One region of the Candidatus Stoquefichus sp. SB1 genome, then DNA from elsewhere that is predicted to be linked to it. Evidence: predicted binding sites of a transcription regulator. Region 1 holds the regulator's gene; each other region holds the start of a gene.
The links. Region 1 encodes Rex, which represses fermentation and respiration genes when NADH is low (regulators of the CRP and FNR family bind a similar motif). Its sites were predicted from a motif close to GTGAANNNNTTCAC; they were not measured.
Positions count from the first base shown of each region.

Region 2: the regulator Rex is predicted to act here: its motif matches at 4,535-4,548, upstream of BN1865_RS04400 (alpha-glucoside-specific PTS transporter subunit IIBC).
Region 3: the regulator Rex is predicted to act here: its motif matches at 7,114-7,127, upstream of gap (type I glyceraldehyde-3-phosphate dehydrogenase).

Region 1 covers NZ_LN852694.1:526,253-534,508, reverse strand. Annotated here, with positions in the region: gene BN1865_RS06380 (folate family ECF transporter S component) at 278-1,096, opposite strand; gene BN1865_RS06375 (D-2-hydroxyacid dehydrogenase) at 1,336-2,727, opposite strand; gene BN1865_RS06370 (metallophosphoesterase family protein) at 2,714-4,180, opposite strand; gene asnS (asparagine--tRNA ligase) at 4,280-5,665, opposite strand; T-box leader at 5,705-5,916, opposite strand; gene BN1865_RS06360 (redox-sensing transcriptional repressor Rex) at 5,964-6,611, opposite strand; gene tsaD (tRNA (adenosine(37)-N6)-threonylcarbamoyltransferase complex transferase subunit TsaD) at 6,598-7,611, opposite strand; gene rimI (ribosomal protein S18-alanine N-acetyltransferase) at 7,608-8,057, opposite strand; gene tsaB (tRNA (adenosine(37)-N6)-threonylcarbamoyltransferase complex dimerization subunit type 1 TsaB) at 8,048-8,256, opposite strand, start outside.
Region 2 covers NZ_LN852694.1:160,681-168,936, reverse strand. Annotated here, with positions in the region: gene BN1865_RS04415 (PTS sugar transporter subunit IIA) at 512-988, opposite strand; gene BN1865_RS04410 (6-phospho-alpha-glucosidase) at 990-2,324, opposite strand; gene BN1865_RS04405 (hypothetical protein) at 2,343-2,837, opposite strand; gene BN1865_RS04400 (alpha-glucoside-specific PTS transporter subunit IIBC) at 2,857-4,413, opposite strand; gene BN1865_RS04395 (potassium channel family protein) at 4,599-5,258, opposite strand; gene BN1865_RS04390 (TrkH family potassium uptake protein) at 5,268-6,584, opposite strand; gene BN1865_RS04385 (Na/Pi cotransporter family protein) at 6,798-8,256, opposite strand, start outside.
Region 3 covers NZ_LN852696.1:616,332-624,587, forward strand. Annotated here, with positions in the region: gene BN1865_RS15445 (6-phospho-beta-glucosidase) at 1-881, shown strand, start outside; gene BN1865_RS15450 (glycoside hydrolase family 1 protein) at 998-2,401, shown strand; gene BN1865_RS15455 (TetR/AcrR family transcriptional regulator) at 2,416-2,961, opposite strand; gene BN1865_RS15460 (hypothetical protein) at 3,121-3,387, shown strand; gene BN1865_RS15465 (asparaginase) at 3,514-4,494, shown strand; gene BN1865_RS15470 (DMT family transporter) at 4,484-5,359, shown strand; gene BN1865_RS15475 (uridine kinase family protein) at 5,349-5,894, shown strand; gene BN1865_RS15480 (hypothetical protein) at 5,939-6,325, shown strand; gene BN1865_RS15485 (ATP-dependent Clp protease proteolytic subunit) at 6,337-6,915, opposite strand; gene gap (type I glyceraldehyde-3-phosphate dehydrogenase) at 7,212-8,228, shown strand.

The DNA of each region.
Region 1 (8,256 bases):
CACCTCTTACATAGTGTTTACAAATTTTAATTTTTCAAACATCATTTTATTCACTTAAAATTCGCGTATTTTCTTACTCTGTTTTTCATATAATAAAAAGGAAAGGAGTTTATGATGAAAAAAATTAAAAATTGGGTGAAAGATTTTATTTATCGTTATTTTGAAGTTGTTGAAATTGATGAAGATGGTCATAAAAAAACTATTAATCACAAATAAAACACCAAGAGATAACAAATATCTTGGTGTTTTATTTCACTTATATATCAATTCATAAAACTTATTTTCGCTCTAAACGAACAAGCATTCTTTTCATGAATTTAATCAATGTATATCCAATAAAAATTTCTATTGGTAAAACAGCACATTCTTTAATGACTCGAATGCATAAAGAAATAACAAACGGTATCTTATACATCATATCTAGCCATAAAGGTGTTAAACAAAGTGTAACTACCAATTCAACCAAAACAACACATAATATCCAGGTAGAAAACTCTTTGGCTTCTTGATCATGGATTTGTTTTTTTAATAACATAATCAAAATAATAAAGATAGCTGTTAATGCTAAACAAATAGAAATCAAAGTTATTTTTTCTTGTGATGTCATCAGATGAACAGTTTGAGAAATTGTGATTTCATTTAAAGTATATATATAACAAGATGCTCCTATTCCTAAAACAAGAATAAGTCCAATAACAACATACTGTACAACTTTCTGACTAACATTTTGTAAATGCTCTCTGACAAGTGAGGGAATAACACTAACAAGAATTGTTCCTAATGTAAATCCTAAAAAAGGAAATCCGGTAGGCACTAAAATCAATCCTATCACATCACTGCACAATCCCACTAAAAAAGCATAGCTTGGCGATAAGAAAAAGCCAGCAATCATCAAGGGAATATACTCAAAACCAATTTTAAAGCTCTCAGCTCCAAAAAGTGGTATCATGATAGCTAACCTTTTACAAATAGCTGTCAAAATAACAAAAATAGCTGCAATAACTAATTTCATTACATTTCCCTTTTCAAAAGGATAAAACTTGAATACATAAATCCCTAACGCAATAATAATACTTCCTAAAATAATTTGTTCCATAACACAATGCTACTTATAACAAATGTTTCCTGCTTCGTCCTCGTTTCTAGTCCACAGGCGTTAATTCCGATCAAAAGACCGTACATTCTTTGCTACTAATGTAGACTCCTCCTTCTTTTTGATATAGCATATATGATAATATTATTGTATACAAAATACAACTCTTTTCATCATAAAACAGAAGATTTCTTTTTTGAAATCTTCTGTAACCGTAAACATTGTTTTCATGTATATACTATCTATCCATTTACAATATTTCTATCTTCACCTTTTATAAAAGCCACAATATTTTTATAAACTTCATCTACACATCTTTGTCTTGCTTCCACTGATCCCCAAGCAATATGAGGAGTTAAAATGACTTTATCCATATCTTGAATAGAATAGATAATATCATCCTCTAATAAAGGTTCATGTTCAAAAACATCTAAACCAACACCAGCTAAATGTCCTTCATTTAAAACCTTAACAAGGGCTTTTTCTTCAACAATACCACCACGCCCAACATTAATTAAATAAGCATCCTTTTTCATTTTTCTTAATGCTTCCTCATTAAATAAATATTTTGTCTGAAGATTAAAAGGGGCATGAATCGTAATAATATCTGATGTTTTTAATAATGTTTCAAAATCAACTTGTTGATAATCAGATGTTGTATTTCTTCCACTTGTTGAATAATATTGCACTTTGGCACCCATTGCCGTCGCAATCAAGGCCACTTTTCGACCAATATCACCTAAACCAACAATTCCCCAAGTCATTGATGAAATATCGTGAAAAACATCATCAAAATAACTAAAACGACCACTCATTGCATATTCTTTTGATTTCACATAACTATCATATTTCGCATTTTTTTCAACCAGATGAAGCAACAACGCTAATGTATGCTGTGCCACTGTATCTGTTGAATATCCTTTGACATTAGCGACTTTGATATGATGTTCACGACAATAATCTAAATCAACATTATTTGTCCCCGTTGCAAATAAACAAATTAATTTCAATTGCGTTAAACCCGATAAGACATCTGCATTCATTTGATTTTTATTCGTAATCACAATATCTGCATCTAAAATACGTTCTCTGATTTCTTCTTGTTTTGTCTCTTCATACATTGTTACGTGCCCTAATGTTTCAATCTGTGATAAATCTATATCTTTACCAACAGAAGCACTTTGTAATACGACAATTTTTAATTCTTCCTGATGTAATAATTGCATAATATCATCCTTTCTTATTGTCTGTAACATATAACCCAAATGAATAGCTTCATTTAAATCAAGAATATTAGTATCCAAGGCCATTCCACACATAGTCTGATTGACAATCTGAAAATTCAATATTTTTTGTAACATAGCAATTCCCAATGCTTTAGAAGTCATTTCTTTCTTCTCTTCTATACTTGCTAAAATATGTTCTTTAAAATCAGCTTCTTTTTGTGAACACGCTTGTATACATGATTCAATCGTTTCATGATTTAGAATCTCCGCTCTTAAAGTATCATTATATAATAAAGGTAACACAACATCATATAATTCCATTGGAACAGGTTTTTGATATCCTTTTGTAAAATTATAGATCAGAGCAATTCCTAAATTTTCATCTTTCATTTTATCAACAATCTTCATTTTCATCATCCTTCCTAAATAAATAAACCTCTACACGCTGTCTTTCTGCTTTCGCTTTATCATCATAGAAAATCATACATGTCTTCATTTTCTTTTCTAATGTATTATATTTCACAACATTATAAGATATATAACGACTTTGACTTTCTTTTAATCCCCCAGTCGCACTTCCCGCACCAATATAATAACGCTCCTGTTGATTTCTAAAAAAAGGCAAATGCTTATGACCATGAAATATATATTGTATATGTCTTTGCTTTATCCAATCAATTAGTAAGGGTGCATCAGCCAAAACTTTAGAGGTTTCTACAATTCGATTAATAAATGTTTTTTCATGCCATTTTGTTTTAATAAATTGAGCTTTAGAAATAGGATAAACATGATGATGAAGCATTAAGATCATTGTATAATCCTCAATATGATCAATAGCCTCTAACTCATCATCAATTTCATTGAGTTGCCTTTGACCAACTTTTCCTCTTGCCAAATTTCCTTCACTGGTTGTATCCATTTTAATCAATATGAGTTTTTCTTTTTCTAAAACCTTTATACTCTCACCCAACAAATAAGCAATCACTTTACTCTTTTGATTACGTGCCATATTAAAACCATGAACAATCACATCATGATTTCCTAATATAAATGTTACATTTGCCTTATAACGTTTTTTTAAATTATTCATAAAATCATTAGCCAAATACATATTTTTACGATTAGGAGATTCCATCAAATCACCTGTAATCAATATCTTTAATTGTTCATGAGAATGCAATAAAGGTACAATAGCATCTAGAGAATTATATAATTGTATTAACCCTCTCTGACGTTTATTCTTACCTAAATGCAAATCACTTAATTGAATAAAATATGAATCATTTTGATAATCATTATATGTATCAAAAAGATCATCTCCCAAATCAATATGCTTTAATAAAGTTTCCCAATCCTGTTTATGATGAATAGGTGTAAAAACTTGATTATCTTGATTAAAAATAAGCACTCCTGGCCATAAATCCGCATGATTCATAGCACAGAAAAACGCTGGAAACGGATCAAAAAAAGATAAATCCTTACGTTGAAATGCTTCTTTTACACTATAGATATAGATATCTTTATACTGTTTTTCATTGATATCTAAACAAGAATCTTCTAAAAAACCAGGCAAATAAAGAATATGTGTAGCATCATGATATTGCATAGATAATTCTTTTAACATAGTTGAAAAAGGAATGTGTAATATATGATCAATATCTTCTGCTTTTGTACGTTTTGAAAATAATTGAAAATCCTCTTTTGTCAACTGATCTAATAAAAAACAAGGAATTGAGCGATTCCTAAGCCATTGACAAAATTGTTTTGTGTACTCATATGAAGACATAAGATCTCTCATATAAGCTGATTCATTTTGATAAATGATATTAAAAAAAGTATTTATGAAATCAATGTCTTTCACTATGTTTTCACCTCGAAACTATTATACTACAAAAAAACAAGATTGAATATATCTATCATAATGGAATTTTGAAAACAAAGAAAAAGAGCATGACTGCTCTTAAAATTTTAAATTTCTAGGCGTTCTTGGGAAAGGTTCCACATCTCTGATATTCTGCATACCAGTTAAATACATTAAGAAGCGATCAAATCCTAACCCAAATCCAGCATGTTTACAGCCACCATATCTTCTTAAATCCATATACCACTGTAATCCATCCTTAGCCATTTCTTTTTCATCCATCATTTTTTCTAAGACATCATATCTCTCTTCACGTTGACTACCACCTACTAATTCACCAATTCCAGGAACTAATAAATCACAAGCTGCAACTGTTTTACCATCATCATTTAAACGCATATAGAAAGCTTTAATTTCTTTAGGGTAATCGGTTAAGAAAACAGGTCCACCAATGACTTTTTCACAGATATAGCGTTCATGTTCACTATTTAAATCCATTCCCCATTCAACTTTATTTTCAAATTTAACATCAGCTTTTTCTAAAATTTCAATTGCTTTTGTATAAGTCATGCGTTGGAAATCACTGTTTTTAACATCAGTAATACGACGAATACAATCTTTATCAATCATTTGTTCAAAGAATTTCATTTCTTCTGGAGCATTGTCTAAAACATAATCAATACAGTATTTAACCATATCTTCAATTAAATCCATATCATCCTCTAAATCAGCAAAAGCAATTTCAGGTTCAATCATCCAAAATTCACTAGCATGACGTGAAGTATTTGAATTTTCAGCACGAAATGCTGGACCAAAAGTATAAACATCTCTAAATGCCATACAGAAAGCTTCAACATGCAATTGACCAGTAACTGTTAAGAAAGCTTCTTTACCAAAGAAATCTTTATCAAAATCTGTGTTATCAATTGTTGTTGCTCTAAACATTTCTCCAGCCCCTTCACCATCATTACCAGTAATAATTGGTGTATGAACATAGACAAATCCTTGTGATTGAAAGAATTCATGGATTGCCATTGATAAAACACTTCGCAATCTAAAAATAGCATAAAAAGTATTTGCACGTGGTCTCAAATGGGGAATTTCACGCATATATTCAAAAGAATGTCTTTTCTTTTGAAGTGGAAAATCATCATCACAAGCACCTTCTACAACAACCTGTGTTGCTTCAATTTCAAATGGCTGTTTCGCATCAGGTGTTAACTTAAACTTTCCTAATACACGAATTGCACTTCCTGTACTAATATGTTTCACTTCATCATAATTAGTTAATGCCTCAGCTAAATAAACAACCTGACAATTTCTAAAATATGTCCCATCATTTAAAGCTAAAAATCCTACTTTTCCATTATCTCTATTTGTACGTACCCAGCCATCTAATTCAACATATTCAAGACTTTCTGTCTCAAATTCTGCACCAGACATAACCATCTCATAGAGTTCTCTTACAGTCATAAATTCAAACATTCTTATTCCTCCTTCTCCAATAAAAAAAGCCATTCCTATCAAAGGAACGACTGATATCGCGGTACCATCCTTATTCATAATCAAAGATTATGCACTCTTAGACTCTAACGCAGTCTTACGGGATAGTCTACTTTATTTTCTCCTACCCAGTTCATTGAGTGTTCCATATTTTAGATATTTCTCTTGCTTACACCATCCAAGAGTCGCTTTCAAATATCATTAAAAATACGTTCTCAAATCATTACTTGTAACATTATTATTAACACTTTTTCTTTATTATTTCAATACTTTTCTTATCTTATTCATCATTTGCATGCATTTTTAAGACCAATTCCTGAATTGCAACGACAACATCAACAGTTTGCACGGCAACATCACTATGTACTGTAAAATGTGTATGTGTAAAATCAACAATTCCCTTGACTCCTAATGCCATCAAACGATCGACTGTTTCTTGAACATGATCACTAATAGCCAAAATAGCAATTTTACAGCCTTGTGGAAAAGTATCTTCTAAATCATCAATATGTAAAAGCTTTACACCAAAACGCTCTCCCACTTTATTTTGATCTTGATCATAACCACAAACAATTTTACCAACTGTATACTGCCAACGATTATACTTTAAAATTGCACTTCCTAAATTTCCAACACCAATTAGAATAATGGGTTCATCTAAACCTAATCCAAGAACATTATTTAAAATATTAATAATATCTTTTGTATCGTAACCAATTCCTCTTTTACCTAAAGATTCTTTACTTGTTAAAAAACCAAAATCCCTACGAATAGTTGTATCAAGAATACCTGTTGCTTCAGCCAATTCACTTGATAAAAAATTGTCTTTTCCTTCATGTTGCATATTTCTCAATGCTTTTAAATAAATAGGAAAACGAGACATTGTTGCTTTAGAAATTTTTTGATGCTTTTTTTCAATATGACTCATCAACACTTTCCTCCTCTAAATCATATGATGGCTTGACACTCAAGTCAAGTGCTGAAAACTTTTGATGCTCATACATAATCCGAGCTGCTGAGGCAATCATTGCGGCATTATCAGTACAATAGGCCATTGGTGGAAATAAGACTTTAATCGGACTTTCATCCATTAATTTTTTTCTCAATCCTCGATTGGCACTAACTCCGCCAGCAACAATAATTTCTTTGACCTGATAATCTTTTGCCGCTTTTATTGTTTTAGACACCATAACATCCAAAGCAACTTCCTGAAATGAACATGCTAAATCAACAGGAACAATATCTTCACCACGCTGTGAAGCATTATGACACAAATTAATCACTGCTGATTTTAAACCACTAAAAGAAAAATTATAGGATTCATCATTTAATGGCAATGGCAAAGGATAACGATGTTTTCCTTCAAGCGCCATCTTATCGATCACTGGCCCACCAGGATATGGCAAATGAAGAACACGCCCAACTTTGTCATAAGCCTCGCCTATTGCATCATCTAAAGTTTGTCCAATCACCTCAAAAGAAAACTCATGTTTCATATAAACCAGTTCACTATGGCCTCCACTAACGACTAAACAAAGGCAAGGATAAGCAATATCCTCTACTAATTCATTCGCATAAATATGTCCAGCAATATGGTGTACTCCTATCAATGGCTTATGATAAGCCAAAGCTAAAGTCTTTGCCGCCTGCATCCCAACATGCAAAGAGCCCACAAGTCCTGGACCTTTCGTTACTGCAATAGCATCAATATCATGCATATCAACATTTGCCTCATTCAAAGCCGTTTTTAAAACTGTTGATACACATTCCACATGCATACGACTCGCAATTTCAGGTACGACTCCACCAAATAAACGATGGGTATCAATTTGTGATGCAACAACATTACATAAAAGTTCCCGTTTATCTTTTAATATTGCTATTGACATTTCATCACAGCTTGACTCTATCGCAAGAATTAAACTCATTTTTGTCCCTCCAATCCTTTAACCATTAAATAGGCATCTTCATGATTATCCTGATAATAACCTTTACGAATAGCTTTTGTTTCAAAACCTAAACTTTCATATAATGAAATTGCTTTTTGATTAGATATTCTAACCTCTAAACTCATTGTTTCACAACCTTGCTGTGATGCTAAAGCAATCATTTCCTGCATAAGAATACGTCCTAAACCCTGATGCTGATATTTTGGCACAATCCCAATGGTTGTAATTTGTGATTGTTCATACATCAGCCACACACCAACATAACCAACAATTTCATTATCAATTTCCAAAACATAATTAAATGAAAATTGATTTTCTAATATTTCATACATAAAATCTGAGCGACTCCATGCTGAAGTAAACAAAAGCTGTTCTAATTCAACAATTTGATCCAAATCATCCAAATCCATTGCTCTTATAAGCATATTTTCTTAGCCTCTACATCTTTTAAATAATAAGGCACCAATGCATCCACATTTTCCACTGGCTCTATCATTTTTGACAAATCATACATATTTTGAGCTAAATTAACAGTTGTCATAGGATAATGAACAACTTCACTTTGCCCAACCACACAATAATATGGATAATTTTCTATAAAGTGTGAAAAATCATCAATTGGCA
Region 2 (8,256 bases), 370 kb from region 1:
AAAGAAAATACGGGAGAAAGGAATTCATTTAAAGAACGAGTAAAAGAAACAGTTATTAACCAAAAATATATTATATTATTTTTGTTAAGAATCAATATCTTATTTACTCTCGTTATTTCGTAAGAAAAGGTTACTACATCCTGTCAGCTGAAAAAGATAATTTTTTTCCTATGCTTCCTATATTTATTATCTTTATGACCTTGCTGAAAAAAATGAGAAGGACTATGATTATAACACTATTCACACATCTATCTTTTCTATCTGTTTATCATTTTTCCCACCTATTGACACATTATAAGTCCGTATATAATGACATTGATGTTTCTATTAAGTAATTTAACAAATTAAACTCTCATAACTTATATTTTAATGATTAATTGCTAGTTCTTAAAACGTATTTACCCTGTGTTATTGTGGATGACCCCTTTATCCTCCACTCTTGACACAAAGTCAAAAGAAAAGGAAATCAAATAGAATTATTTCTACTTGGTTTCCTTTTTACATTAAATATTTACTTATATTCTATAATAGGAGAATTTATAATTTGAACATCTTCATTGATATGATATTTTGTAAGATGATGTCCTTTGGCATCAACAACAACTAACATCGTCATATCATTAATACCATCAGCTTCAAATTTTGCCTTATCATATTGAATTAACAAATCACCAGATTTCACCTGATCACCAACCTGAACAAAGACTTCAAAACCAACACCACCTAAATTCACTGTATCTAATCCAACATGAATCAAAATTTCCATTCCATCTTCATTTTCAATTCCAACAGCATGTTTCGTATTATCCATAACCATTGTGACTTTACCATTACAAGGTGCATAGATTTTCCCCTCTATCGGTTGAATAGCAATCCCATCACCCATCATCTTTGTCGCAAAGACTTCATCTGGTACATCTTCTATAGCAACGCTCTTCCCATTCGCCATTGCATAAAAGGCTTTGTTTTTCTTTTTAAAGAATCCCATATTATTTTAACTCTGGCCAATAATCTTTATTGGCTTCAATCATTTCATCCAAGATTTGTTTTGCAACTTTTGCACTTGGTACAATTTTTGATAAAGTCATAGCTTGCCACATTTTTTGGTAACTTCCTTCAATCCATGCTTCAACAACTAATTTTTCTACTGAAACTTGCTGTTCCATCATTCCCTTTTGGAATTGTGGAATGGCCCCTTGAACAACTCTTTCATAACCATTGATACCTACATAACAAGGAATTTCTACCATAGCAGTTCTATCAAAGTTCTCAATAGCTCCTTCATTAGGAACAATTAATAAGAATTTTTCTTTTGTATTTGTTGCAAGAGCACAAGCTAAGTCAACAATATATTCAGCATGTGCATCTGGTTCAAATCCACCATCTTTTGCAGTTCCTTTATCAATAATATTTTGACAAATTGTAAAGATATTCTTTTCACGATGTTCCATAACTTCATTAGCACGGGTATGATTTGGATCAGAATGTTCAACAACATAATCAGGATATAAATAATATTTTAAATAAGTATTTGGAATTGTATCTGGATCTAATGCATAAACATCTTTGGCTTTTGCAAATGTTTCAATCCAGCTTTGTTCAACATGTTGATTTGTTTTAGACAAAGCATCTGCAAATCCATTCGCAGCCACATGTTTTTTAATTTCTGGCATTAAATCATTTCCTTTTTGATCTTTAATAGAATGCCACCAACCAAAGTGATTTAATCCATAATATCCAACATCTAATTCTTTTCTTGAACTTAAACCAATCATTGAAGCCATTTTTTCTTCTAAGTCAATTGGCATATCACAGATATTTAAGATTTTAGAATTTGGACGTAATCTTCTTGTAGCTTCAGCAACAATAGCTGCTGGATTTGAATAATTTAACATCCAAGCATTTGGTGAATATTTTTCCATATAATCTAAGATTTCAATAACGCCACCAATTGAACGCATACCATAAGCAAGTCCTCCTGGCCCACATGTTTCTTGACCAACAACTCCATATTTTAATGGAATCTTTTCATCTTTTTCACGCATTGCATATAATCCAACACGAATATGACACATAACAAAGTCTACATCTGTAAATGCTTCTTGAGGATCAGTTGTATAACCAAATTCCACTTCTGGAGCATTTTCTTTTAAATAGATTTCACAAGCTTTTGCGATTGTTTCTTGTCTTTCTTTAAAATTATCATAGAACTTAATCTTTCTAATAGGGAAACGATCCATATGTTCTAATAATAACAAACAAATTCCTGGAGTAAATGTACTTCCTCCACCTGCAATTGTAATTGAATATTTTTTTTCTGCCATTTTCTTTCTCCTCCGTTTTTACATTAATCTTATAGTGGCAAACAAGCTAATACAGCTTACCAACATCACAAGCATACTTCCTCCACCATTGACAAAAGATTGCTTGATTGTTGAATTTTTAAGTGTAACTAAAACTGGAATATTGTAGTATTGGATAGCACGATAGAAAACATAAAGTAACATCATCAAATAGAATAGATTCATTGTTAACATTTGAGCAACTAATAATAGAATCATATTAATACAAACAAATTTTGTATTACCTTTGATTAAATTCTTTTGAATTAATTGGACAAGATAAGCAATATAAGGATTAATCATTGCGATTAAGAATACAACTGTTGTACTTGGATCTTGACTTAAAAGCTGTTGAAATGTGATACCATTCATCGATGCTTTTAATGATACATATAAGTAACATATTAAAGGAGTAATTGCTAGGAACACTTTTGCGATCATAAAGTATCGATTCATTTTTTGAAGTTCTTTATCTTGTTTTTTCATTCGTGCCATATTTTCTACCTTCCTCTTTCTATAATAAACCCTCAAATTCTTCTCTAACTGATGGAACTTTTAAACCAACAATAACTTGTATATTCGTTTTTGTCGCCTTAATACCATGAGTTCCAATGTTTTTAAAATAACTATCACTTTGTACTAAAGTTTCATCTTTGACATTCACACGTAAACGTGTTGCACAGTTTGTCACATCAACAATGTTATCTTTTCCACCTAATGCTTCTAAGATCATTGTTGCTAAACTTCCTTGAGTTGCTCCACCTGATTGTTTTTCTTTAAAATCAGCTTTACTGTGGAATGTAATTTCTTCATCATCTTCTTCACGACCAGGTGTTGCAAAATTGAATTTTAAAATTAAGAATCTGAAGACAACGAAATAAATACCTGTAAAAATTAAACCTATAACTAATAATGTTAAATATGTTGGCCAATGATTTGCCATTAATGGAATAAAGTTTAAAGCTGAAATTTCAATCAATCCACCTGACATTGCTCCAACAACTCCAAACATGTAGGCAACTGTTGAAAGTGTTGCTGCCAAAATTGCATGGACAACAAATAAAACTGGTGCGATAAATAAGAATGTAAATTCAATTGGTTCTGTAACCCCACAGAAAATTGCTGTTAAAGTAATCGGAATTAATAAACCTGCGATTTTCTTTTTCTTACTATCTTTAGCAGTCATATAGAATGCTAAGGCAATTCCAGGACAACCAAAGATTTTTGATAAACCTGTTAATGTTGGCCAGGCATATGGTGCGAGTGTTTTCAATGATTCACTACTTGATGCAAGTTCAGGTAATTGTGTTGCCCAAGTTGAGAAGACTCCACCTGCAACAACTGCTGAATCATAGAAGAATGGGAAATAAAGTAAGTGATGTAAACCAAATGGGATTAAGATACGTTCCATGAAGATGAACACCCAAACACCTAGAGCTCCAGCTCCAGCGATAAATCCCTGAAATGCTCTCATTCCTGATTGAACCATTGGCCATAAACTCGCTGATAAGAAAGCGACAGGTAAGAGAACAAAGAATCCAACAATAACGACAAATGATGAACCACTAAATGTTCCCATCCATTCTGGCAACTCTGTATCGAAATAACGATTGTGTAAGAAAATAACAATCCCTGAAATAAGTAGTGCTCCAATCATTCCCATATCTAATGTCTTAATGCTGGCAACCATTGTTAAACCACTTGTTCCACCAACTTCAGCAGCAAAGTCGACACCAAATGTAGATCCCCATTGACTTAAGATTGTACTTAAGAAATATTGGAATGTTAAATAAAGTACTAACGCTTCCATACAACATCTTGCCTGTTGTTTTTTAGCAAGACCAATTGGTAGTCCTACTACGAATATTAATGGTAATTGATTAAAGACTGTCCAGCCACCCTGTAAGATAACATTCCAGCATTGATACCATAAACCATCAGGACTAGCAAGCCCACCCATAATGGCTTCGGTTGTAAACAATGTTCCAATTCCAATTGTAATACCAGCAAAAGCAAACAGCAGAACTGGTGTGAACATTGCTCCTCCGAATCTTTGAATTTTTTGCATCATATCATTTTTCCTCCCTCGTGATATCTCTTGCACGTTTATAGTAACCCCTTTCAAAAAAAAGTACAATACTTCTAAGAGACATAGGAACAAGACCCATTTCCAATGATTTATCACATCAGGCGTGAATTTTCACACATTAAAAAAGTGTTGATCAATTCAACACTTTTTTAATTTATATAGATTGATCATGAATAATCATCAATGAACTGTGAAACTTTTTCTTCTCTTCCAACAACTGCAATTGTATCATCACATTTAAAATGATATTGAGGATTAATTTCTGTTTCTGTTTTCCCATCATGGTGAATAGCAATAATATTTAATCCATATTTTTCACGAACTTTCATTTCTATAATCGTTTGTCCGACCATTTGTCTAGATACCTTGATTTCCATCACTTCTATTCCTTTTCCAATAGAGATAGAATCAATCATATTATCTCTTAATATTTTCTTAGCAATTCTTAAAGCCATATCTCTTTCAGGATAAACAACCTGTGCACCTAATTTTTCTAAGACTTCTCCCTGTTCACTACTTGTGGCTTTGGCAATCACTTTAGGAATATTTAAATGAATAACATTCAAAGTTGTTAAAATACTTGTTTCAATCTTATCACCAATACAAATAATAGCCATATCACAATTTTGTACACCAATATCTTCTAAAACCTCTTTTGTTAAACTTTGTGCTACAAATGCATACTCTGTATAATCCCTTAATTCTTTCACTCTATCTTCATCTCGATCAATCCCAATGACTTCTTTTCCAGCCTGAGCCAGAGTTTTAGCTAATGGCATTCCAAATCTTCCCAAACCAATAATCGCATAACTTTTTTTATTTTTCATTTTCTTCACCTATCCTATCGTTATATCTTCTGTTGTATAAACAGCCGTTGTTGGCTCTTTATAACTTCCTAATGTGATAATTGTTATGGCACCAATACGACCAACATACATTGTGAAAATAATAATCACTTTTCCTATAATGCTTAAATGTGGCGTAATTCCAGTTGATAGACCAACCGTTCCAAATGCTGAAGTACTTTCAAACAATAATTGTAAAAAAGTATAATGTGGTTCAAACACACATAACAAGAAAGTACTTATCATAACAACACAAAGTGATAATAATGTGACTACAAAAGCTTGTTTAATCACACTATCTGAAATTCTTCTTTTAAAGGCAACACAATGCTGATGCTTGATAATACTGCGTACAACATTTCCTAATACAAACAACGTACTTGTTTTTATACCTCCTCCTGTCGAACCAGGTGAAGCACCAATAAACATTAAAATAATTAAAACAAAGAGTCCCGCATTACTAAAGTTTCCTAACGGATATGTTGAAAATCCTGCTGTACGCGCTGATACACTATGGAAAAAAGCACCTAGCCATGTCACTTGATCAGTCATTTTTATAAGAATTGTTCCAACTCCAATTAAAAATAAACTCACAGTTATGACTGCTTTAGAATGTAAAGAAAGTTTTTTGAATGATTTTTTATTTTTCACATCAATAATCACTAAAAAACCAATACCTCCTAAAATAATCAATCCACATGTTACCAAATTTAATAAAACATTATTTTGATAAGGAATCAAATTTGTTAATCCACCTAGAATATCAAAACCAGAATTATTAAACGCTGCAACAGAATGAAATACACTAATCCCTAGTGCCTCTATAGGAGGATAATCCTGTACAAAAACAATAAAGCTTAAAACTGCTCCAACAAACTCAAATAACAAAGTCATTTTTAAAACATCTTTCACTAATTTAACCAAACCACCATAGCCACCAATATTCCATGATTCCTTAATCAGTTTTCTTGCCTTAAATCCTACCCGCTTCCCAGTTGCTAAAATAATACTAACGCCTACACAAGTCACACCCAAACCACCAATTTGAATAAGCAACGCAACAATTGTTCGTCCAAACACAGTAAAATGCTCTGCTGTATCAATGGCAATTAAACCCGTTACACAAACAGCACTTGTTGAAGTAAAGAGAGCATCAATAAAAGTGACATGTGACCCCACTCTAATTGAAATAGGCAACATTAAAAGCAATGAACCAATTAAAATCACACTTGCAAACCCCAATGCGATTAATCGTGGAGGGGATGAATGCGCTCCTATTTGACTTACTCTTTTTAAAATCCTTTGCATAAATAATTTCCCCCTATCTTTCTATGAAAACAATTCATCAATTTTCAAACTATCTCTTTTAGAATATTCAAAAATTAATTGTCTATACCTTAAAAAACCAGATTCATCATAACTTAGAATCTGGTTTTTCTTATGCTAAAAATACATTTGTTGAATAAATAAAGTATAATACTTTATGCCAGACTCCACCACATATTCAACAAAACTATTCAATTATTCTTCAATCATTTCAGGTTTCATTTTCATTGCAGCTACCGCTTTTCTAATCTTATAGAAACTTTCTGCAATGTTTAAACCATGATCTCCAATACGTTCAAAATCAGTTAAGATTTTGGTATAAACAACACTATTTTCAGTTGTACATTTCTTTTGTTTTAAACGAATTAATTGATTAATATTAAATTCACGATTTGTTTTATCAATATTCTCTTCAATAATATCAACCTTATCAACAAGATTTTTAAACTCATCATATTTCATAATCTTCAATTCATCTAATATATTGGTACATAAACTACTCATAATGCCAATTTCATCCATTGCTTCATCAGAAAAATGTCTATTTTCATCATGTAACAATTTCGCACGATTTGCAATATTAACCGCATGATCTCCAATTCGCTCTAAATCAGCCGATACTTTCAAGAAAAGACCTATTGTTTGAGAACCTTCAAGTGGAAATTCATTAGAAATAGCATTGGTTGTAAAATCTACAATTTGTTTATTTAAAAAATTAATATAATCTTCACTTTTTTGTAATTTCTCATATTTTTCATCTTTATAACTAATCATCAGTTCAAAAGATCTTCGCACATTATCAATTGCTACATCCAACATATTTTGTGTTTCATTAAATAATTGCGTATTCGCAATAGCACTTGTTCCAATATGAAAATCATTTGTAAAAATATTAAAATCTAAATACTTCACATCCATACGATCTTCATGTCCTTCTTTTTCAGGAAGAATTTTATACGTAAGTTGGACTAATTGTTTTCCAAATGGAAGTAACAGCAATGTTGTGACAATATTAAAGACAGTATGCACATTTGCGATTTGAGCTGGAATATTACTTGGTGTTAAAGCTTGCATCCAATGAGCAAATGGCGTCACCATACTAATGAATACAAATATCAATGTTCCTATAATATTAAAGGACAGATGTAAAATCGTTGTACGTTTCGCATTACGTCCTGTTCCTATAGAAGCCAGCACAGCTGTAATACAAGTTCCAATATTTTGTCCAAATAAGACATAAATAGCAGAAGGTAAAGTAATCACTCCACTCATAGCAAGTGCTTGTAAAATACCAACTGAAGCAGATGAACTCTGAATAACAGCAGTGAATATTGCTCCAACTGCAATACCAATCAATGGATTTTCAAAATTAGAAACGATACTTATAAATTCTGGTGAACTTCTAAGTGGTACCATTGCCCCTGACATCATGTCCATTCCCATAAACAAAATACCTAATCCTGCTGCAATAGTTCCAATTGCATCCAATCGTTTACTTTTGAAAAATGCAATCAATGCAACTCCAACAAAAGCAATAACAGGTGCCAATGCAGTAATATCTAAAGCAATTAATTGTCCCGTAATTGTTGTTCCAATATTAGCTCCCATAATCACCCATACAGCATTTTCAAGCTTCATTAAACCAGCATTAACA
Region 3 (8,256 bases), on a different contig from region 1:
ATCAACATAACTTAATTCAAGAAGGAGCCGTGCTATTAAAAGAAGGTGATGATGCTGAATATTTAATGTATCTATCAGCTCATTATGAATTGGTTGCTTCCGCTTTAGCTGTGAAAGCTGCTCATGATATTAACCCTGATTTACAAGTAGGTTGTATGATTGGGATGAATGCTGTTTATCCAGCTTCACCAAAACCAGAAGATGTAATGAATGCTTTAGGGGCTATGCATCAAAAATATTGGTATGTAGAAGTTCATGCAAGAGGTCATTATCCTCAACATATCTTACGTAAATTTGAAAGAAAAGGTTATGATTTCATTACTGAAGAAGATAAAGTTGCATTGGCAGCTGGAAAAGTAGATTATATTGGTTTTTCTTACTACATGTCTTTTGCAACTGAATATCATGGTCATAATGAAAAAACATTTGATTACATACCAGAAGACTTTGTCAGAAATACTTATTTGAAAGCATCTGACTGGGGTTGGCAAATTGATCCATTAGGATTACGTTGGGCTTTAAACTGGTTCTATGATCGTTTTGAACTTCCTATGATGATTGTTGAAAATGGTTTTGGTGCATTTGATAAAAAAGAAGCAGATGGAACAGTTAATGATCAATATCGTATTGATTATTTAAGATCACATATTCAAGCAATCAAGGATGCTGTTGATTATGATGGTGTTGATTTATTAGGTTATACAATGTGGTCACCAATTGATATTGTGTCAGCATCAACTGGTGAATATGATAAACGTTATGGTTTTATCTATGTGAATTATAATAATGCTCATGAAGGTGATTTTTCAAGAAGTAAGAAAAAATCATTTGACTGGTATAAGAAAGTTATCGCTACCAATGGTGAAGACTTATCAGATTAGTGCCTAGTGGGCACTTTTCTTTTTATTTCTCATTTTGAAAATGCATTTCATATCATGAAAAAAGTGAAATCATCATTTCATCTTCATGTATACTGATATTACGAGGTGAAAACATAATGAAAAAATTAAGAAAAGATTTTTTATGGGGAGGAGCGATTGCAGCTAATCAAGCTGAAGGAGCTTATCTTGAAGATGGTAAAGGTGTGAATGTTACTGATGTTTCAAGAGGTTTAATGTATGAAGCAGATGAAAAAGTTATTGAAGGAAAATATTATCCATCACATGAGGCTATTGATTTTTATCACACATATAAGGATGATTTAAAATTAATGAGTGGTATGGGGTTTAATTGTTTTCGAACAAGTATCTCATGGGCTAGAATTTTTCCACATGGTGATGAGACAGAACCTAATGAAGCAGGACTACAATTTTATGATGATATGTTTAATGAAATGTTAGAATTGGGAATGGAACCAGTTGTAACGATTTCTCACTATGAAACACCACTTTATTTATATGATACTTATGGTGGTTGGGAAAATAGAAAATTAATTGATTTCTTTGTTCACTATTGTGAAGTGCTTTTTGAAAGATATAAACATCAGGTCAAATATTGGATGACATTTAATGAAATTAATAATGTGCATACAATTCCTTTTGCTGCCGCAGCAATCAAGCCAGAGAAAACGAATCATCCTATGCAATGTAAGTTTCAAGCCGCACATAATATGTTTGTTGCCAGCAGTAAAGTCAATAAACTCTGTCATGAAATGATACCTGAAGCTCACATTGGATGTATGTTATCATTAAGTGGTGTGTATCCCAATACATGTAAACCAGAAGATGTTTTAGGTGCCTATAATTTAAGAAGACGTTCATTGTTTTTTAGTGATGTTATGATGCGTGGTTATTATCCAAGTTATGCTGATCGCTGGTTTGAAGAATATGATGTTCATTTAGATATTCAGCCAGGTGATTTAGAAATTATGAAAGAATATCCAAGTGATTATCTAGGTTTTTCTTATTATCGAACAACAACATATAAAGAAGGTATGCCTATATTAGGACATACTGGTGGTATTGTTGGTGAAAAGAATCCTTATTTAAAGGAAACACCTTGGGGTTGGCAAATCGATCCTGTCGGTTTTAGATATGTATTAAATGAATTATATGATCGTTATCAAAAACCTTTATTTGTCGTAGAAAATGGTATGGGAAATATTGATGTTTTAGAAAATGAAACAGTTAATGATGATTATCGTATAGATTATTTAAGAGAGCATATCAAAGCGATGAAAGAAGCCGTTGCTGATGGGGTGGATTTGATTGGTTATACTTATTGGGGACCAATTGATATTGTCAGTGCAGGAACAGGAGAAATGAAAAAACGTTATGGTTTTATCTATGTGGATAAAGATAATGATGGAAATGGAACTTTAAAAAGATATAAGAAAAAATCATATGACTGGTATAAAAAAGTTATTGAAAGTAATGGAGAAGATTTAGATGAGATGGTTTAAAAAGAACCATCTTTTTAAATGATGGTTCCTTGATGAATAAGTCTTGATAATGTTTTGACATAATCTTCCATTGATTCAAAATTAGGATTTTCTAGCCATTCCCTCAATAACATAATAAATCCTCCAATATAAATATTTAAGCTTCTTTCAATTTCTGCAGAAACAGCGTATTCTTGAGTTAATTCCCTTAAAATAACTCTTTTGACTTCATGATAAAAATCAAAAGAAAAATCTTGATTTGCTAATACACAATATGTTTCATAATCATTTTTAAGAATATCAATGGTTTTATTTAATAATAAATCAATCTTATCAACTAATAATGTTTCCTTATGTTTTTCAGTAAAGTGAATTAACTGGTCTAGAAAATCTCTTTGAAAACTTTCCCATAAATCAAGAGTATCTTTATAATGAGCATAAAAAGTTCCACGACTAATATTTGCAATCTGAATAATATCAGTCACAGTAATTTTGCTCGCTGGTTTCACTTTAAGCAATTGAATAAATGCATTTTTAATAGAGACTTTAGATTTGATTGCATTACGATATTCTGTACGCATAATTTTCCCCCCCAATACTATACAATTTTTATGATTTTATCTAAAATTAAATAAATCTTAACAGATTGCATATTGTTGTTTTATTTTCTTAACATTATAATATAAATAGAATAGAAAAGGTATAGTTTTTATAAAAAATACCTGAAAGGAGGGAGTTTTATGACAAATTGGAGTCTCATGAATCATCGTTTACAAGGTATCACATTAAAGGTTTTTAAACGAATCTGTCGTAGTCATGATATAGTGATAGGAGATGGTGATTTAAAAATTATTCTTCGTATCATTAAAAATAATCCTTATCCAGTATTGAATGATGAATATACTCCAATTCTATTATTTGAAATTTCAAAAGAGACGAATGAGAAGACATGTCATGATTTCAAACCAATAATTGAACAAAAATATTTAATTCATGAAATAGAATAATGGAGGCTTTATGAGCAAGGATGATTGGTAGAAGGGCACTTTTTTAAAAATGAGAAAAGTGTCCTTTTATGTTGTGTATAAAAATACAAAATGATAGAATAACAAGAGTATGAAAGGATGAGAAACATGAAAACAATTGCAATTGTAGCGACTGGCGGAACTATTGCTGGAACAGGAAAACAGGGAAAGACTGTTGCTTATCGTGCTGGTGAAATGAATGTTGATGAGATTATTCAGTCAATTCCAATGATTCAGGATATAGCCAATATTAAAGAATATCAATTAATGAATATTGATAGTAATGAAATGAATCCACAAAGATGGATAGAATTATCTCGTATTATTAATGAAATTGTTCAAGATGAACATATTGATGGGGTTGTTGTTACACATGGAACTGATACATTAGATGAAACAGCATATTTTTTAACATTAACAATTCATAGTGCAAAACCAGTTGTCATGACTGGAGCTATGCGTCCAGCTACAGCAACCAGTGCGGATGGACCATATAATTTATATCAGGCTGTTTGCTTAGCGACACATGAAGAAGCACACCACCAAGGTGTTATGGGGCTTTTTTCAAATACAATTTATTCAGGAAGAGATATTCAGAAAGTGAATAATTATAAAATAGATGCTTTTGATCAGAAGGCTTTTGGCTGTTTAGGTTATATGCAGGACCATGAAGTTTATTTCTTTTCCAAAACATTCAAAACACATACATTGAATTCTCTATTTTCAAAATCTTCATATCATGATTTACCATCAGTTGGTATCGTTTATTTTTATGCTGGTGCATCATGTCAGTTATTATATGATATGGCTAAAAATCATCATGGTATTATTTTAACGGGGTCAGGTAGTGGTAATTATAGTGAGGAATGGTTATCAGCAATTAATGATTTATCATCTCAAGGAATTATTTTTGTACGTTGCTCACGTGTTGCTCAAGGGATTGTTTTTGATGATGATATTTTTGATCCACATCATTATTGTATTTCAGGGAACACTCTTACTCCCCAAAAAGCAAGAGTCCTCTTGATGTTAGCATTGACACAAACAACCAAACGTGAAGAGATAAGGAAGATTTTTAATGAATACTAAACAAAAAGGGATTGTCTTTACAGTCATTTCTACTATTATATTTGGTATTACGCCAGCGATTGGAAAAATGACATATGCAATGGGAAATAATGGTATTCAACTTGCTTTTTTAAGACATTTATTTGTTGTACCTCTATTTTTATTAATTGTTTTCTATCAGCAGGTCTCTTTAAAATTAACCAAACAACAATTAAAAGATGTGATAAAAGTAGGTTTTTTTGGAAATACGTTGACTGTTGTTTTACTTTATTCATCTTATAGTTATATTGGAGTGGGAAGTGCAACTGTTCTTCATTTTCTTTATCCACTATTTGTATGTGTTATCAATTTCTTGTTTTATCAGCAATCCTTAAATAAGAAACAGATTGTCTGTTTAATAATAGCAATTATTGGGATTTTATGTTTTATAGATTCGTCCTCATCATCTTTGATAGGTTTTCTTTGTGCTATTTTTTCAGGTGTTTTCTTTGCTTATTATATGATTGGGATGGATCATTCCACAATTCGTTATATCAATCCATATGTTTTTAACTTTTATTTAGTTGCTATGAATGCCATAATTATCTTTATATTTGCATTGATAACCCATAATCTTTCAATGATGCCTATTGAAGGATATTTGCTAGCTATGATTGTAGCCGTTTTTACATCACTGATAGGTGTTGTTCTCTTTCAAAAAGGAATCTGTTGTTTAGGAGCATCTTTAACAGCCATTCTTTCGACTTTAGAACCGATTACAAGTATTATTGTAGGAATGATTTTTTTAGGTGAAAGTTTGACAATTATGAAAATGATTGGATGTGGCTTAGTTCTTATTTCAACCTTTATTCTTGTAAAAGCACAAGGAGGCAGTTATGAAAATTGATGAACTTGTTTTTCAATTACAACAAGCAGAAAGTTTTATATTGGCGATTGATGGTATGTCAACTTCTGGAAAGACAACATTAGCAACTCAATTGCAAGAACAATTAGGTGGACATGTATTTCATATGGATGATTTCTTTTTACCGGCTGAAAAAAGAACACCGCAAAGACTTGCCGAGCCTGGGGGAAACGTTGATTATGAAAGATTTTTAGAAACTGTTTTAAAACCATTAAGTCAAAAACAGACAGTAAGCTATCAGCCATTTGATTGTTCAGTTATGGCATTAGATAAAACAGTGCATAAAATTTCATATCATCCCTACAATATTATAGAAGGAAGTTATGCATTGCATCCAGAACTCTTGCCTTATTATACTCATCAAGTTGTATTAAGAATTGATTCTAAAACTCAGCTTCAAAGATTACAAAAACGTAATCCTAAACAAATGAATCAATTTATAGATATGTGGATACCATTAGAAAATGATTATTTTACTTATTATCATATTTTTGAAAAGTATCCAGTGATTGATTGACGACATATTCTTTGATTGGATTCATATAATATATGGGTGAGAAAATGATTTTAAATGAAAATGAAGTGAAAACTTGTTTAGAATATGGATTAAAGCCATTCTTAAATAAATATTCAATATTTATAAAAGAATCCCATTTGGCGATTCGTGATTTTATTGAAATGCAGGCTGTGGTTGCTTATCAGGAACATGTTTTTGATATGAGTGCGACATTTGCATTGTCATATCAAGATGGTCGGTTGGGATTTGAAAAGGTGACAGGGAAAGTTGAATATTTATTTTTACAATTAGGTTTATTAAGTGCTTTGAAACAAATGATCCATGATGAACATTTATTATTTAAGGATGATGCCTGTTATTATCTTTGTGATTTACCTATTGAAAATCTTTTTATTGAAAATAAGCATTTATGTATTGAATTAAAAAAGTAAGCAATTGATGCTTACTTTTTTAAAACTTCATCTATAAGACCGTATTCTAATGCATCATAGGCATTCATAAAATAATCACGATCAGTATCTTTTTTAATACGTCGTAATGGTTGACTGGTCATTTCTGAAAGCAGACGATTTAATTTCTCTTTTTGCTTTAAAATGTGTTTTGTTGTGATTTCTATATCGCTTGCTTGACCATTTGTCCCACCTAGTGGTTGATGAATCATGATTTCACTATTTTCTAAAGCATATCTTTTGCCTTTTGTTCCAGCTGCTAATAAAAATGCACCCATACTTGCAGATAGTCCAATACTAATTGTTGAAACATCACATTTAACAAAATTCATTGTATCAAAAATAGCTAAACCAGCTGATACACTTCCGCCTGGAGAATTAATATACATGTCAATATCAGCATTAGGATCGAGTGATTCTAAATATAAAAGTTGGCTGACAATTGAACTCGCCATTTCATCATTGATTTCTCCACATAACATGATAATACGATCTTCTAAGAGCCTTGAAAATATGTCATAAGCATATTCTTTTGAATGTTTTTTTAAAATAACTGTTGGTATAAAGTTCATAAATGTTGACCTCCATAGTTCATTATAGAGTCTTTTGAGATGATTATTCATTAAATAGATGAGTTTGTTAACTTCTTATGATGAAAACACAATATTTGTAAAAAAATTATAACGATATTGGAAAAATGTGTTTATTTCAACAAAAGAGATGTAGGAAAAAGTCTTTTTGTGTTTGGAAGAGGTTACATTCATATCCATGTGAATTTTTTTATATAATACTTACAACTTTTATTGATTTATTTTGGTTTGTAGACTATAATAGAGGCATAAAATAAATCAAGGAGGATGTCAGAGAAATGGCAGTAAAAGTAGCAATTAACGGTTTCGGACGTATTGGACGTCTAGCATTTAGACAAATGTTTGGTGCTGAAGGATATGAAGTAGTCGCAATTAACGATTTAACTGATCCAAAAATGTTAGCACATTTATTAAAATATGATTCAGCACAAGGGAGATATGCTTTAGCAGATAAAGTAGAAGTTAAAGAATCTTCTATCGTTGTAGATGGAAAAGAAATCGAAATCTACAAAGAAGCAGATGCTTCTAAATTACCTTGGGGAGAATTAGGTGTAGATGTTGTTTTAGAATGTACAGGATTCTATGTATCTAAAGCAAAATCTCAAGCTCATATTGATGCAGGAGCTAAAAAAGTTGTTATTTCTGCACCAGCAGGAAATGACTTACCAACAGTTGTATTTGGTGTAAACGAAGGTATCTTAAAAGCTGATGATACAATTATTTCAGCAGCTTCTTGTACAACTAACTGTTTAGCACCTATGGCTAACGCTTTAAATAACTTAGCTAAAATCAAATCTGGTATCATGTTAACAGTACATGCTTATACTGGTGACCAAATGGTATTAGATGGACCTCATAGAAAAGGTGATTTAAGAAGAGCACGTGCTGCTGCAGTTAACATCGTACCTAACTCAACTGGTGCTGCAAAAGCAATCGGATTAGTTATCCCTGAATTAAATGGAAAATTAATTGGTTCAGCTCAACGTGTACCTGTTCCTACAGGATCTACAACTATCTTAACTTCAGTTGTTGAAGGTGAAGTAACAGTTGAAGAAGTTAATGCAGCTATGAAAGCAGCAGCAACTCCATCATTTGGATATACTGAAGAACAATTAGTATCTTCTGATATCATTGGAATCAACTATGGTTCATTATTCGATGCAACTCAAACTATGGTTAAACCATTAGATAATGGAACTACTGAAGTTCAAACAGTTGCTTGGTATGACAACGAAAATTCTTATACTTCTAACATGGTTAGAACTATTAAATATTTCGCTGAATTAACTAAATAATGCAATGAAAAGGGGGTAATCTAAAATA